3 regions of the Paeniclostridium hominis genome follow, and region 3 is predicted to be linked to each of the others. Evidence: riboswitches for the same ligand, from Rfam matches in the RefSeq annotation. Region 3 holds a riboswitch; each other region holds the start of a gene.

Evidence for each region. A riboswitch is a leader RNA that binds a small molecule or an ion and turns the genes downstream of it on or off. The one in region 3 is predicted to bind lysine.
Region 1: another riboswitch for lysine. It lies ahead of H8891_RS09825 (amino acid permease); the one in region 3 lies ahead of H8891_RS04325 (YfcC family protein).
Region 2: another riboswitch for lysine. It lies ahead of nhaC (Na+/H+ antiporter NhaC); the one in region 3 lies ahead of H8891_RS04325 (YfcC family protein).

Annotation. Positions count from the first base shown of each region.
Region 1 is NZ_JACRWD010000003.1:9,904-15,726, forward strand. It holds gene H8891_RS09810 (glycerol dehydrogenase) at 1-227, opposite strand, end outside; gene H8891_RS09815 (PocR ligand-binding domain-containing protein) at 433-1,467, opposite strand; gene H8891_RS09820 (spore coat protein) at 1,673-2,161, shown strand; lysine riboswitch at 2,311-2,480, shown strand; gene H8891_RS09825 (amino acid permease) at 2,626-4,098, shown strand; gene H8891_RS09830 (aldo/keto reductase) at 4,332-5,162, opposite strand; gene H8891_RS09835 (basic amino acid/polyamine antiporter) at 5,454-5,823, opposite strand, start outside.
Region 2 is NZ_JACRWD010000001.1:674,266-680,088, forward strand. It holds gene H8891_RS03210 (double-cubane-cluster-containing anaerobic reductase) at 1-962, shown strand, start outside; gene H8891_RS03215 (acyl-CoA dehydratase activase) at 978-1,736, shown strand; gene nhaC (Na+/H+ antiporter NhaC) at 1,762-3,192, opposite strand; lysine riboswitch at 3,311-3,482, opposite strand; gene H8891_RS03225 (peroxiredoxin) at 3,604-5,394, opposite strand; gene H8891_RS03230 (hypothetical protein) at 5,536-5,823, shown strand, end outside.
Region 3 is NZ_JACRWD010000001.1:904,296-910,118, forward strand. It holds gene H8891_RS04305 (DUF3786 domain-containing protein) at 113-739, shown strand; gene H8891_RS04310 (D-serine ammonia-lyase) at 856-2,217, opposite strand; gene H8891_RS04315 (helix-turn-helix domain-containing protein) at 2,518-3,072, shown strand; gene H8891_RS04320 (hypothetical protein) at 3,359-3,814, shown strand; lysine riboswitch at 3,912-4,091, shown strand; gene H8891_RS04325 (YfcC family protein) at 4,267-5,658, shown strand.

The DNA.
Region 1 (5,823 bases), on a different contig from region 3:
AATCTAGCTACTTCTTGTCTTGAACATTCTCCTTTGAAGTTACTTTCTACAAAATTTATATTAAATTTTTTTGCAGTTGCATCTAATTTATTTTTAACACGTTGTATATCATCTTTATGAGCAATTAATAAAGCTGAGTCCCCAAATACTTTTACAAAATAACCTAAATTTAATAATTCATCTTGTCCCTGTACATATTTTGTAGGGCATATAAATGCTTTTCTCATCTTAATCTCTCCTTCACATTTTATTAAATGTTATTATTTTTTAAGTTATTTTCATTGTAATATCGTTTTCACAAAATTACATTGGACTCATATGTTAAAAAGTTACGATTTAAAACCGTAATTTTTTGACCTAAATTTGTATAATTGTATTTTTGATACTTTTCGTAATTTTTTTAACGATATAATAGTGTTAAACTAATTATATTTATTTTCTAAATTGTTTTCTATAAGAAAATGGTGTAACTCCCTCATACTTTTTAAATATTTTTATAAAATATCCAGCTTCACTAAAACCAAGTTCCTCACTTATTTCATTAATAGGCATATCGGTTTCTTCTAAAATACTTTTCGCCCATTTAATTTTTAACTTTGATATATAACTTGAGAAATTTTCTCCTATCTCTTTTGAAAATAACCGGCTAAAATAACTAGGACTTACGTGGCATAAGTTTGCCATCTTTTCCATAGATATATTTTCACTTTTATTTTTATAAATATATTCTATTGCTGGCCTTAAAGTTTTGCTTACAGAGATTTTATCAAAATCGTTATCTTGATTTTCTGTAATATAGCTATTTATAATAGCATTAGATATCTCTTTTTGTACATTTTTGATATTTTTTATACTATATCCTTTAAACATTTTAGAATTTATTTCCGATTCATTTTTTATGGATTTTTCATACATTTCCAAAATTAAGTTTTTGTCTAGCGCTTCTTCAACTATGTAATTAGATAAGTAAAATAACATATTAGAAATATTTTTTACTTCACTATAAGATAAAACTGGCAATTCTTCATAATATTCTTTTAATACTTCTGTATTATATTCATCTAATGACTTATGTGATATATTTAATATTTGTTCTAAATCATCGCAAGAGTTAGAATCTGACAATTTTACTTGACCTGCCATAATAGCTCCAATATATTTACCATCTATTATAATAGGAATTGCAACATCAACTATATTGTAATGACATAAATATATATACGGTTTGTTTAATCGTACTGCTTCTAATCCTCCTCTTGAATCACACTTTTGACAATGTTTTGCTAGATTTGAGTTAGCTCTTACCCTTTCACAAAATTTATGACAGCCACTGTGCTTCGTAACTGGATTTCCTTTATAATCTACAATAACAATTGCCATTTTAGTAACTATAGAAAGATAATCTTGAAGATTATTCCACTTTTTAGAATCTATTATTTTATTTAAACTTAAGCTTTCATTTCTCACTTTTTATACTCCTTTAAAAGTAATTTTTCTAACTTAATATATAATAATTTTAACACATATAATTTTTATAAGATAAAAATTATATACTAATTATCTTAATTGTATATAAAATGTATATTAAGTTTCTATTTTTATTTGTATATTTACTATATGTTTTTGAATAATATCTCATTTATGATACAAAATAACGTTGGAGGTGTATTTTATGTTAAATTTAACTACTAAAGAAAGAATGTTATTAGAAGATGAAAAAAGTCATGAAGAATTATGTGTTCAAAAATATAAGGATTATGCTCAAAAAGCTTCTTGTTCTGAGCTAAAAAATTTATTTAATCAACTTGCTCAAAAAGAACAACAACACTTGGATTCTATAAATCAATTGTTAAGTGGTACTGTACCTAACGTAAATCAAGGTCAAAGCCAAGGAAATCAAAATTCAAATAGTCAAACTAATTCAGCTATGCCTAACCTTAATTCACAAGCGTCTCAAGGTATGCCATTTAATCAACATGATAAAATGCTGTGTCAAGACACACTTAGTACAGAAAAATATATATCATCTACATATGATACAGCTATATTTGAATTTAAAGATAAAAATGTAAGACAAGTTTTAAACCATATTCAAAAAGAAGAACAAGAACATGGTGAAAAAATTTATAATTATATGAGTCAACACAATATGTACAACTAGTTTTTTAATAATTATTACTCCTAAAAAATCATGACTATTTGATTTAATATAGTTGATATTAAATATCTGAAAATAATTAACTTTATAACTATAATTTTTAATATTGACTTATTTTAAATTTTATTTATAATTGAATACAACAAGTAGATAACTGAGATAGAGGCGCGAAACTTAAGATTAGTATTATGGAGGTAAGCTCGATGAAGTAATATGAAAGGAAATTTCGCCGAAGTAAATAGTTAATAGCTTTAATACTATTTACTGGGCTTATATAGAATATATATAAGACTGTCACATTTTGTGGAGAGCTATTTTCAATGAAAACATACGATAACCTCGTACTTTTTGTATGATCTTTTTGTATTTATGTCATGGGTATAGTCTCATGACTTTTTTATTGGTAAAAATATTTTTATTATCTTAGTTACTTATTTATAATTGACACCATAAGGAGGATAATTTAAATGAGTGAACAAAATCACGAATTAAAAAGAGGATTAAAGGCAAGACACTTAAACATGATAGCTTTAGGTGGTTCTATAGGAACAGGTATATTTCTTGCAATGGGAGATACGCTTCATCAAGCAGGACCTGGAGGAGCATTATTAGCTTATGGTCTAATAGGAGTAATGGTTTATTTTTTAATAACTAGCTTAGGTGAAATGGCAACTTATATGCCTATATCTGGTTCATTTAGTTCTTATGCAACTAAGTTTATAGATCCAGCACTTGGCTTTGCACTTGGATGGAACTATTGGTACAACTGGGCTATAACAATAGCTGCTGAAATGGTTGCAGGTTCTTTAGTTATGAAATACTGGTTCCCTCATGTTCCAGGATTTTATTGGAGTATATTATTTTTATTTATAATTGTTGGATTAAACTTTTTATCATCAAAAGCTTATGGAGAATCTGAATATTGGTTTGCTGGAATAAAAGTACTTACTGTAATTATATTTTTAGTAATAGGAGTACTAATGATTCTTGGAATAATGGGTTCAGATGAAATAGGCTTTCATAATTATTTTATAGCTGATGGACCATTTCATGGTGGAGCTAAATCTATATTTGCAATATTTTTAGTTGCTGGTTTTTCATTCCAAGGTACAGAACTTATAGGAGTTGCTGCTGGTGAAAGTGAGAATCCTGAAAAAACTATACCAAAGGCTATAAAATCAATATTTTGGAGAATATTAATATTTTATTTAGGAACTATAGTAGTTTTAGGTGCTATAATACCTTTTACACAAGCAGGAGTTTCAGAAAGTCCATTTACTATGGTTTTTGAAAAAGCTGGAATAGCTGGTGCTGCTTCTCTTATGAATGCAGTTATATTAACTTCTGTATTATCTGCTGGTAACTCTGGTATGTATGCATCAAGTAGAATGCTTCACTCTATGGCAAAAGAAGGACTTGCTCCTAAGATGTTTGCAAAAACTAATAAAAGGGGCGTTCCTGTAAATGCTTTAGTTTTAACTACTATAATAGCTTCTGCATGTTTCTTAACAGGTATATTTGCAGAAAGTACTGTTTATGTTTGGCTAGTTGCTGCATCTGGTCTTGCAGGATTTATTGCATGGGTTGGTATAGCAGTTTGTCATTATAGATTTAGAAAAGCGTATATTCATCAAGGTCATGATTTAAAAGAATTAAAATATAAAGCTAAATGGTATCCTTTTGGACCTATCCTAGCACTTTTAATGTGTCTTATAATAATAATTGGTCAAGGTTATTCCTGTATAAAGCCATCAGGTATCGATTGGAAAGGTTTAGTAGCTTCTTATATAGGTATTCCTTTATTCTTCGCTTTATATATATATTATAAGATTAAACATAAAACTAAAGTTATTCCTTTAGATAAAGTAGATTTAACTTATGTTGAATCTAGAGAAAAAGCTTCTGAAATCATAGAAAAAGACATTCAAGAATTAAACTAAATATATAAAAAATAAAAAGATATTTTCATTAAATATATGAAAATATCTTTTTTGTATTTTTAATTTATTTTAAATTTCATATTTTATTTATTACACAATAAATTGTTATCACTCCAACTTATCATTTAATATTATTCCTTTTTTTATTAATATATCTAATTAATGTATTAATATTTTTTACTATGTAATTTAATTTTTTGTAACTATTCAAATCTTATTTATAAAATAAATTATTATTTAAAATCCAAATAAGTTGTATTTTCTGGTACACCTGATACATGTTCGTCTTTATTTAATTTATTTATTAAATTCATATCTTCATCTGAAATTTCAAAATCAAATATATCTAGATTTGATTTAATTCTTTCTATATTTGACGACTTTGGTATTGGAATTATTCCATTTTGCAAATGCCATCTTAAAGTTATTTGAGGTATACTTTTATTATATTTATCAGATAATTTTATCATAATTGGATCTGAAAATATCCTCCCTCTCATTATTGGTCCCCAAGCAACAACCTGTATATTATTATCCTTACAATAAGAAATTATATTCTTTTGTGTACAATATGGATGTACTTCAATTTGGTTAACCATAGGCATTATATTTGCAGTCTTCTTTAGTTCTTCTATATGTCCCTCTTTGAAATTACAAACACCAATTGCTTTCACCTTTCCCATTTTATATAAATCCTCAAAAGCTCTCCAAGTTTCACTATTTAACTTGTTTGGCCAATGTACTAAATATAAATCCAGATAATCTACTCCAAGTTTTTTTATTGAATCATTAAATGATTTCATAGTATTTTCATAACCATGATTATCATTCCATAATTTTGTAACTAAAAATATATCTTCTCTATTTATCTTACTTTCTTTTATCCCTAAGCCTACAGCTTCCTCATTTTTATAAAAAGCTGCTGTATCAATTTGCCTATATCCCATTTTAATAGCATTTTTAACTGAATTTATCGTATCATCATAATCCCCTAATTTGTATGTTCCAAATCCAATTGATGGAATTTTTACTCCATTTGATAATGTTTTATACATATCGTTCATACTTAATTCTCTCCCCTTGAATTTTTAATATCTATAATTTTACACAAATAATTTTAGCATTTTATATTTTAAAATGTAACTTCTATCTTTAGTATATATTTTTTATTTTTGGAAATATATACCCTAAAATTATTTTAGGAGTTAGTAAGTATTTAAAGAAATTATGATAGTCACAATAGATGTAATAGTTGTTAAACTTATTTTAGATGTTATTAGATACTTCTTCAATAAAATAAAAAATAGAGAGATTAACTTTAGTTAACCCCTCTATTTTTAATATACTTATTTAAATTACATAAATTTAAATAAGTATATTAACCCGATTACTCCAAGCACTATTAGCCCTATAGCAACATATCTTTCTATCTTAGTAAACTCAGGTTCATTAGGTGCTGTTTCTTTTCTTGCTTTTTTAAATACTGGAATACCTATTGCATAAATAACAAGTGATATTAATAAATATTCAAGTCCAGCTGCATAAAGTAACCATAATCCATATATAGTACCTAATATGGAAGTAACAAACGCATATTTACGACTTGCAAATATTTTTTTAGGATAAGTATCCTCTTTTGATGATATTTTATATAGGTATAAAGTTGAAGCTATATAACAAGGTAGAGCCATGACACTTGTTATACTCAACATCATATTCCAAGCA
Region 2 (5,823 bases), 230 kb from region 3:
AAGCTGAAAAGGTTTTACCGAGAAATCTTTGTCCACTTATTAAATCTAGTTTTGGACATGCTATAACAGATACTTGCCCATACTTTTATTTTTCAGATTTACTAATAGGAGAAACAACATGTGATGGAAAGAAAAAAATGTATGAAGAATTAGCAAAAATAAAAGATTTACATTTAATGCAACTTCCAAATAGTAGAAATGGCAAATATGCATATGAACTTTGGAAAAATGAAATTAAAGTTTTAAAAGAAGATTTAGAAAACAGATTCTCAGTAAAAATAACTGATGAAGATTTAAAAGAAGCTATAAAAGATAAAAATGAAGAAAGAAAATTATTAAAAGAGTTTTATGAATTAGGTAAGTTAGTTCCACCACCAATGAATGGATATGATATGCACCAAGTATTATATAACTCTGGATTTAAATTTGATAGAGATGAACTAAAAAATAGTATAAAAGATATGATAGTATCAATAAAAGACAAATATGAAAAAGGAGAAAGACCAGTAAGTGAGGATAAGCCAAGAATCCTAATAACTGGATGTCCAATAGGTGGAGTAAGTGAAAAAATAGTAAAAACTATAGAAGATAGTGGAGCAGTTGTAGTTGCATTTGAAACTTGTGGAGGGATAAGATCTAATGATGAATTAGTAGATGAAAATAATCCTGATCCGATAGATGCTATAGCTAAAAAATACATAAATATAGCATGTTCATGCATAGTTAATAATGATGCAAGAATAGATCTTTTAAATAGGTTAATAGATGAATATAAAATAGATGGAGTAATAGATGTTGTATTACAAGCATGTCATACATTTAATGTAGAGAGCTATAGAATTAAAAAATTTGTAAATGAAGTTAAAAATAAGCCATATATGGCTATAGAAACTGATTATTCAAAATCAGATACAGAGCAACTAAGAACAAGATTTGAAGCATTTATAGAAATGATAGATTAAAATTAGGGGGACTTTATGTACAGTGTAGGTATAGATTCAGGTTCTGTAGCAACTAAAGGAGTTTTGTTTGATGGTAATAATATAATAAAAAAAATTATAATACCAACAGGATGGAGCCCTAAGTGTGCATCACTCGAAGTTTATAATAAACTAACTAAAGATATTGAAAAAAGTGATATAAAAAAAGTTATAGGAACTGGATATGGAAGAGTTAGTATGGATTTTGTAGATAAAAAAGTAACCGAAATAACATGTCATGCTAAGGGAATCCATTTTTTAAACAACAACATAAAAACTATTTTAGATATAGGTGGACAAGATAGTAAGGTAATAAATTTAGATAATGATGGAAATGTATCTAATTTTATAATGAATGATAAATGTGCAGCTGGAACTGGTAGATTTCTACAAGTGACATCTAATTTGTTAGGAACCGATGTTGGCAGTATAGATGATTTAGCAAAAGGAGCTGAGCCTGAAATAATATCAAGTATGTGTACAGTTTTTGCAGAATCAGAGATAATAAGTCTATTAGCAAAAAGTGTATCTAAAGAATCTATAGCAGCAGGTATATTACAATCTATAGCAAATAGGTCAAAATCAATGTTATCTAGAATTGATATATTAGATGAAATTGCATTTACAGGCGGGGTAGCAAAATGTAGTGTGCTTGTAAATATGATTGAAGAGAGTTTAAATAAGAAAATATATATAGCTGAGGATACTCAAATAATAGGAGCATTAGGGGCAGCTATTATAGGATATAAAAAATAAAAGGATGGTTAAAACCATCCTTTTATTATGCAATTGACTCTTCTTTTTCAACCTTTACATCTGATTGGTTTGATAATTTTGTTATACCAATTCCCGTAGCAGCTAAAGTTAATGATATTATAGGACATATCAAGTTAAAAAATGCGTATGGTAAAAATGCAAATGATCCAACTGCAAGAGTAGCACTCATGTAAGCTCCACATGTATTCCAAGGAATAAGTGGAGAAGTTATAGTGGCACTATCCTCTAATGCACGTGATAAATTTTCAGGAGCTAAACCTTGTTTTTTGAAGGCTTCTCTATACATACTTCCAGGCATTACTATAGCTAAATATTGATCAGCAACTGCTAGATTAGTTCCTATACAAGTAAATATAGTTGCAGCAACCAACCCTAAAGTTCCTTTTGCAAACTTTAATATTGCAGTAGCTAAAGCTTCTAACATACCAGTTTTTTCAAGTATACCACCAGTAGCTAAAGCACATAACATAAGTGATACTGTACCTAACATACTATTAAGTCCACCACGAGATAATAATTCATCGACAAAGACCATACCACTATTAGATGTATAACCAACTTGAGCAACCTCTAATACTTCTTTAAAAGAAGCTCCTTGGAAAACTATAGCTACTAATCCACCAAGTAGTGTACCTATTATAAGACCTGGAACAGCAGGTACTTTTAAAATTACCATTATTATAACAGCTGCTGGAATTAATAATAATAATGGTGATAATGTATTATAACTTGCTGATAATGCTTGTTGAATTTGTGTAATTTGACTACTATCTATAGCTTGACCTGCATATTTAAAACCTATAACTGCATATATAATAAGCGCTATTAAATATGCAGGAATTGTTGAATATAACATATGCTTTATATGAGTAAATAAATCAGTTCCTGCCATAGCTGGAGCTAAATTTGTAGTATCTGAAAGAGGAGACATCTTATCCCCAAAGTATGCTCCAGAAATTATAGCACCAGCTATTATTTCTTTAGGAATTCCAAGTGCACTACCTATACCTAAAAGTGCAATACCTATAGTACCTGCAGTAGTCCAAGAAGAACCTGTTGATATAGAAACTATAGAACATATTATAGTTGTAGCAACTAAGAATATTCCTGGTGATAATATATTTAATCCCCAATAAATCATGCTTGGAACAACACCAGATAATATCCATGTACCAATTAACATACCTACAATTAAAAGAATAATTATAGCTTGCATCGTAGAATTTATAGTAGATAATATACCTTCTTCAATTTCTTTCCATGTGAATCCTAGCTTAAAAACAGCTATAAAACCACTAAATATTCCGCCTAAAGCTAATGGTATATGAGCGGAAACACCTAATTTAGTTAATGATATGCATAATAAAAATACTAAAACACCTATGCATAAAAGTGAATCGCCCAATGAAGCTTGTCTTTTCTCTCTTTTTAACATAATAACCTCCAATAATTTATAAGAATATAACTTAAAATGGAGCATAGTACTAAAAAAGGTCTAGAAGACAAAGAGATACTTCTAGACCTGAGATTATTATATAAATATAATAACGTAATCTAAAGATAGCTCTCCACATAAAGTGACAGTGTTATGCATATTATACATAACCCCAACATATAAGCTCAAAGCAAAACTTATATATTTCGGCATTATTACCTTTCCTATTATCTCACAGGTGCTTTTCCTCAATAATAGTAATATTTAATAATGCGACCTCTACCATTAGTTATATTCTGTTTATTTAATAAATTTATTATATCATATAAAATAAAAATGTAAATATTAATTAAAATAAAAATTAAAATTTTAAAAATATAAAAAACAGTCTATCATTTGATATACTATTTTTTAGTTTAAAAAGTTAGGACCGTAAGTTTCTTCTATTTCTCTTCTTAATTCATTAGGATCATTAATACCTTGATTCATTGCTCTAGCAAGTATATTAGCTTTGTCATATGGAGACATCCAAGAGAATATACCACCTAAACAGTTATCTACGACATATTGAGATTTTATATATATAGAAAGAATATCATCATATGACATAGCAAATTCCCCATCTTTTACTAGATATGGAACTTGAGCATCTTTATCAAATCTGAATTCATATCCATTTTTATTAATATAATCTCTTCTAAGTTGATCATAAGATCTTGTAATTGTAGCTCCTAAACGTCCGTAAAAAGGAACTCCAAGCATTATTTTTTGTGAAGGCATTCCAGCATTAGTTAAATTTTGAACCATAGCATCTACACTATAACCAGGTATTGATAAATTAGAGTCATATAGATTTGATTGATGTTTTTGAGCATTAGGGCCTGTTTCACCAGCAGTAAAGTCATAACTCATTAAGTTAAAGTGATTTATTAAAGGTGCAATTTTAGCTATTTCAACACTTCTATTTATATATGCTCTATCACCTGTACCAGCCACACTTAGCCATTTATCAGGACCTATAATATCTCTAATAGCAGTTAAAAGAAGTGTAAAGTTTTCTTTATCTTCAGGTCTAGATTTAATTCCAGCGGCACTATTTGCAGGATATTCCCAATCAATATCAATACCATCTAAGTCATATTGATTAATAAGTGCATTTACTTCTCTTGCAAAGTTATATCTAGAAGTTGGTGTTAATGAAGCATCTGAAAATCCATCTTGCCCCCATCCACCGATAGCAACTATAACATTTAAATCTGGATTATCTTTTCTTAAAGCTAGCAATTGTCGTAAATATTTAGGAGTTGGAATGAATAAAGTACCATCAGGTCTTATTTCAGCAAATGCATAAATAACAAAATCAAGTAAAAAAGCATCAACATTTGAAGGATCACCTAATACATATGTGCCTACTAATCTAACTAAATCTGGACAGTTAGGATTTTCTGCAATATTACTAGATGGAGCTGAAATTTGAGGTCTAGATTTAGATTTACATACTTTTTTCTTATAATTCATAGGTTCATATAAATTAGAATTTTTTGAATTAGGGTTTTTATCTGGTATAAAGCAAAGATACCAGTCTATAAAATCTTCATTTTCAGAACAACTATTAATGCGTTGAGTTAATTCCTTGTATGTTTTTGGAGGTGGAAGTATAACAGGCATACCAGGAAGCCAATTTGCAGGTGTTACAATATTTTGTTCATCAGATGTTTGTAGTGCATCTATAATTCTTATTATTTCAGGAATATTTCTTCCAGTAGTCAATGGATAATATAATATAGTTCTTAATATCTGATTAGGGTCAATTATAAAAACTGACCTAACTGTAACTGAATCACTCATAGGTTCAGAGATCATTCCATATAATTGAGCTATTTCCATTTTTCTATCATCTATTATAGGAAATGGAATTTTGATTCCAGTATTTCTATATATGTTGTCAAGCCAAGACAAATGAGAACTGTTACTATCAACACTAAGTCCTATTAATTCTGTATTTCTTTTTTGAAAATTTGAATAGTATTTTGCAAAACATAAAAATTCTGTAGTACATACAGGTGTAAAATCTCCAGGGTGAGAAAAAAGTACAACCCATTTTCCTTTGTAATCAGATAATTTTATTGGTCCGCTTGTTGTATTAGCACTAAAATTAGGCGCTTTAGAGCCTAAGCTAGGAAGACAAGGCAAATAAATCACTCCTTTAAAAGTTAGTTTTAATTTAATTTATTAACTAACTTATAGGAATGTTACTAATAAGAATTGCTATTTTAATACAAATTTGGTATATTTATTATATTAGAATATATGTATGATTTGTTGATATTAGGGGGCAAAAACATGAAAAAAAGCCAAAAAAATAAAAAGGTGCCAAGATTTGTTAAAACATTTTCGGATATTTTAAGAATACTTGTGTTATCATCTGTAATATCCCTAAGTATTACGAGTGTATTATTAGTAGTAAACTCAATAACAGGAGTATTCATAGGATTTAGATATTATATTGCATTAGCTTTAGGAATGATTATTACATTGACACCATGTTGGGTCTTATGTGACTGTAAAAGAATTTTTGGTAAAAAAGTTTATAGATCTAAGAAAATTAGACCAGCAACTAAAAGGTCACAA
Region 3 (5,823 bases):
AAAAGTTATAAGAGTTATTTTTATAGGAGGATTTTTTTGATATATAAATGAAAGTTAAATAGTATAGCAATCATAATTTTATAAGTATAAAAATAAGGAGGGAAGAAATATAATGGAAATAAAATCAAATTACGAGATTCAAGCAGAAAAAAGTAAGTTAGAATTTATAAAGTGGGATCATATAAAAATTGCAAAAAAGTTTGACTTAGAATATGATGAGAATTATTTATATATTTATTTTTTAAAGCAAAAATATAGACTAAATAAAACTACGGGAAATATTGAAAAAACCTATGATGAAGTAAACTACATTGGAGCAAAACATAATGAAGTTATGACTATTTTAGATTTACTTAGTTATTCAAAAGATAATTTACAATTATCAGGTAATTGGACGAATGTTACTAGCTTAAAGGGAACAGTTCAAACGGGTAGTATTACCAATCACAATGATTTATTTTTGCCATATGCTAATAAATTTTCAGGTAGAATAAATGATTTAAAAAAAGCCTGTGAAAAGTTAGGTGCAAAAGAAGTTAAAAAGGGTGATATGGGTTATATAATTGATCTCTTTGAAAATTTACCATTAATGGTTATTTTTTATGAAAAAGATTGTGATTTCCCAGCGGAATTTAAAATTTTATGGGATGAAAATATCTTAGATTATATGCATTATGAAACTACATTTTATGCAGTTTTGCATCTATTTGACAGAATTGAAGAATTAATAGTAAATTAAATAAAACATTACTATTAAATAGGTGAAAAATTAATGTTTAATTCTATAATAGGTATACCTAATAAAAAGCCACCTAAAAAAGGTATTATCAAAATTTCGATAATACCTTTTATCTATTACTTAAGTAATGAAACACCTTTGTTATAGTATTCATCCATCATATCTTTAGGAACCATGCTTCCTCCAGTTGCCCAAGCTATATGAGTTATGTTTTCTAGCTTATCTTCAAGATTATTATCTTTTAAATATTTCTTACCTTCTTTTGAAGTAAGTACATTTACCATACCTGGAACACCAGCAAGAGCAGATGGTTCTAAGAATATGTTTTCGCTATCAGCCATCTTAGTTAATAATCTGTACATATTTTCATCAGTAACAGAGTAGCATCCACTCATTAATTTTTCTAATGTCTTACCAACAAATCCAGAAGCTCTACCAACTGCTAATCCATCAGCAGCAGTTATATTATCTATTCCAAAGTCTTGAACAGATACATTATCATGCTCACCAGTCATACATCCTATCATCATACATGGAGAATGTGTTGGCTCAGCAAAGAAGAAGTGTACATTATCCTTGTATAAAAGTTTAAGTCCGAAAGCAACTCCACCAGGACCTCCACCAACACCACATGGTAAGTATACAAATAATGGATGATCAGAATCTACTTTTACGTTCATATCTTTTAATTGCTTATCTAATCTTTTAGCAGCAACAGAATATCCTAAGAATAAGTTTTTAGAGTTTTCATCATCTACGAAGTAGCTATTAGGATCTGCATCAGCTTGGTTTCTACCTTCTTCAACAGCTTTACTGTAGTCAGATTCATATTCTATAACTTCAACACCTCTGCTTCTTAATAAGTCCTTTTTCCATTGTCTAGCATCTGCAGACATATGAACTGTAACTTTAAAACCTAGTTTAGCACTCATTATACCTATACTTAGACCTAAGTTTCCTGTAGAACCAACTACTACAGAATATTGAGAGAAGAAATCTCTAACTTCATCGCTATCTAATTTAACATAGTTATCTTCTAATGATATTATGTTGTTTGCTAAAGCTAAATCTTCCGCATGCTTTAATACTTCGTATATTCCACCTCTAGCTTTTATAGATCCAGATACTTTAAGGTGACTGTCACACTTTAATAATAAGTTTCCAGCAAGTTCTTCACCACATATTTCTTCTAACTTAGCTTTCATGTTATCTATTTTAGCTATTGGAGACTCTATTATTCCGTTTTCTGATTGAGTTTCAGGGAATACTTGAGCTATATATGGAGCAAATCTATTTAATCTTTCCTGTGCATCTAGTACATCAGATTCAGAAAGAGAAACATTTTCCATACCCTTATCAAAAGAAGTATGAAGTGGATTTATCCATATAGATTCTTTTAAATCTATTATTTCTTGTAATAAAGGATATTCTTCGATCCAAGTTGATATTTCTTTGTTTAAAACTTTTTCATTAGACATAATCATAACCATCCTTATATTCTTATTTTCAACTCTTAAATATAAATATTTATATACATTTAATTTAAAAGTTGAAGTTTATATTAACTTTATTTGTTAATTTTATTAATAAATACTTAATTAAATTTAAAATAATTAAATAACACTTAATTGATACTAACATTTTTTTATTATTTATGTCAATAGAATTTAATTATTTTTATAAAAATTAAATATAATTTAATTAAATTGCTAAGAATAAGTTATATTGATATAATTATGTAATAATAATTTTAAATAAATGAATGAGGTAATTAATGTATGAATGAAGTAGATATATCAAGAAACATTACTGAGTATAGAAAGAAAAAAGAGTTAACTATAAAGGAATTAGCTAACTTAACAGGTGTAACACCTTCTTTACTTAGTCAAATAGAAAAGGGAACATCAAACCCATCTATAAACACACTAAAACAAATTTCAAGTGCTTTAGATATACCACTATTTAAATTTTTCATAAATGATAATACAACTGAAGATTTAGTAGTTAGGAAAGATAGTCGTAAAAAAATAATGTTTGCTGAGGACGATAGTTTTGCATATGAATTATTGACTCCAAATTCTCAAGGAGCTATAGAGTTTATGCTTATGAAGATACCAAAAGGAGAGTCATCTTCAAAGGAACTTTTTAGTCATAAGGGAGAAGAAGTAGCTTATGTTATGAAAGGTTGTGTGAGTTTACATTTAATGAACACAGTTATTGAATTAAACTGTGGAGATAGTGTAAAAATACCGCCACATTCAAATCATAAGTGGGAGAATAATACCAATGAAGATTGTGAAGTTATATTTGCAGTAACGCCTCCGTCATTCTAGAAAAATAAATGATGATATAGCTAATATGGCAGATAGAGTTATAACTATTAAGGATGGTAAAGTTTTATATTAATATAGCTGTGATTTTTAAGGTAAGTTTTTTTCGGCTAAGCTGATTTGCTTACCTTTTTTTTCGTTAAAATTGATTATAGATGAGTTTATTTAACTATGTATTACTTTATTGAATAAAATAAAAAATTTAAATAGCATTTGCAACAATATATATTTTAAAATTGTATTTATATATGAAAGGAAAAAAACATAAATATTTATTGGAGGTAAAATTATGAAAAATAAAATAAGTATACTAGTAGCAGCGTTATTAGTTTCAATAAGTGGAACCTTAGTATTTGCAGACAATAACTCATCAAATAATAAACAAGACTCTAAAAATCATCCTGTACAAATAACACCAGAACAACTAGATGTTATGGGGACAATAACAAATATAAAACATGAAGGAGATAACTTAATAATAAGAGTAGAAGCTGTTAAAGATGAGAACATTAAAGATGGAATTGCTACACTAAACTTAAAACCAGAAGCTAGATATGACATAGCAGACGTTATAATAAATAAAAATACGATAATCAAAAAATCAGACTCAGATAAAGTACTTAAAGCATCAGATATAAAACAAAATCAGAGATTAGAAGTTAAATTTGAAAAAATAGAAGGTAGATCTTATCCAGTATATGCTAATGCATATAGTATTATGATTACTGATATGAAAAATTATTAAAAATATAAAAAATTCTAAATATTTACAATACTGTGAAATTGTGCTATAATAATTTATAATAAATAAAACTTAATATAAATTACCTCATCTAAAAAAAGATTGAGGTAGAGGTCGCATTTGCTAAGAGTAATATTGAAGAGGTCGGAATCCAATGACTCAATATAAAAGGAGTAAGTGCCGAAGTGCTAGTGTCCAAAGCTAGTGCTGGGACTGTATTTAATAAGTACAGTACTGTCATCAAAATTATCCCGAGTTTTGATGGAGAGCTATCTTAAGTAAGATATAGGGAAGATGTAGGTATGTTGTATTTGGCATATTCAGCTCAACATGTACTCATGTTGAGCTTTTTTAATATATGCGTGAAGCAAACTTTTACATCTATATAAACTAAGATAGAAAAAGGGAAAAAGACAATTAATTGTCTTACTTAAAAAAATGGGGGGAGATTAAAAATGAACATTTTAAGAAAAAGAAAGTTTACTATGCCAAATACACTTACTATAATATTTTTACTAATAGTAGTAATGGCAATTCTTACTTGGATAGTGCCAAGTGGAAGTTTTGAAAGAGAAGACATAGAAGGAAGAATGGTTGTTGTAGCTGGAACTTATGAAAAAGTAAAATCAAATCCACAAGGGGTTACAGATGTATTTACAGCACCTATAAATGGATTTATAGATGCAGCTGAAGTAGTTGGATTTGTTTTAATAGTTGGAGGAGCTTTTGGAATAGTTAATAAAACAGGAGCTATAGAAGCCGTTATAGCTCATACTGTAAACAAAATGAAAAAATTCCAATTCCTAATAATACCTATATCAATGATACTATTTGGATTAGGCGGGACAACGTTTGGAATGAGTGAAGAAACACTGCCTTTTTATATGATATTTATTCCACTTATGACTAGCATGGGATATGATTCACTAACAGCAGTGGCAACAGTTTTTATAGGAGCAACAGCTGGATTTGGAGCAGCTACTACTAATCCTTTCTCTGTAGGAATAGCTCAAGCACTTTCAAATATAGCACCAGGTTCTGGAATAGAGTATAGAGTTATTATGTTTGTAATATTCATGTCTATAAGTATAGCATTTGTTATGATGTATGCTAATAAAGTTAAAAAGGATCCGACAAAGTCTTTAGTTCAGAATATATCATTAAATCAAGAAGCAATAGATAGTAGTGATATAAATATAAAGGAGTTTACAAAAAGAGAAGCTATGGTAATAGCAATTTTTACAATAGGTATGGGAATTATGGTGTATGGAGTTTTACAATTAGGTTGGTACATCACTGAGATTGCAATGGTATTTACAGCTATAGGTGTAATATCAGGATTAGCAGCAGGACTTAAACAAGATGAAATAGTTAGTTCGTTTACAAGTGGAGCAAAAGATTTAATGTCAGCAGGATTATGTATAGCATTTGCACGTGGAATAGTTATAATTGCAGAAAATGGATATATAATAGATACAATCTTAAATTCTGCAGCAAATGTATTAAATGGATTACCAAAAGCTATATTTATAAATTTAACTTTCTTAATAGAAGGTTTAATAGCATTTTTAATACCATCAGCATCAGGACTTGCATCACTTACAATACCTGTTCTTGCACCACTTGGAGATTTAGTAGATGTATCTAGACAAATGATAGTTACAGCTTATCAATTTGGCATAGGTATAACTAATTTAATAACACCTACATCTGGAGTTTTAATGGGAGCACTAGCACTAGCTAATATTCCTTGGTCAAAGTGGATTAGATTTATAATGCCTTTAATTTTAGTTCTAGTAATTACTACAATGGTATTTTTAACAACAGGATTATATATAGGGTTTTAATATAGCATTTTTAGCAGAATAAACTTTTAGGAGGTCAATAACAAAGGGTTGCAATAAATCATGAACTTACAAACAAATTTTTTGCTATAAACATAAAATAAATAATATGTAGTAAATATGGGTTTAGTGAGATTCATTTCCACCATTTAAAACCATGAAAATAGT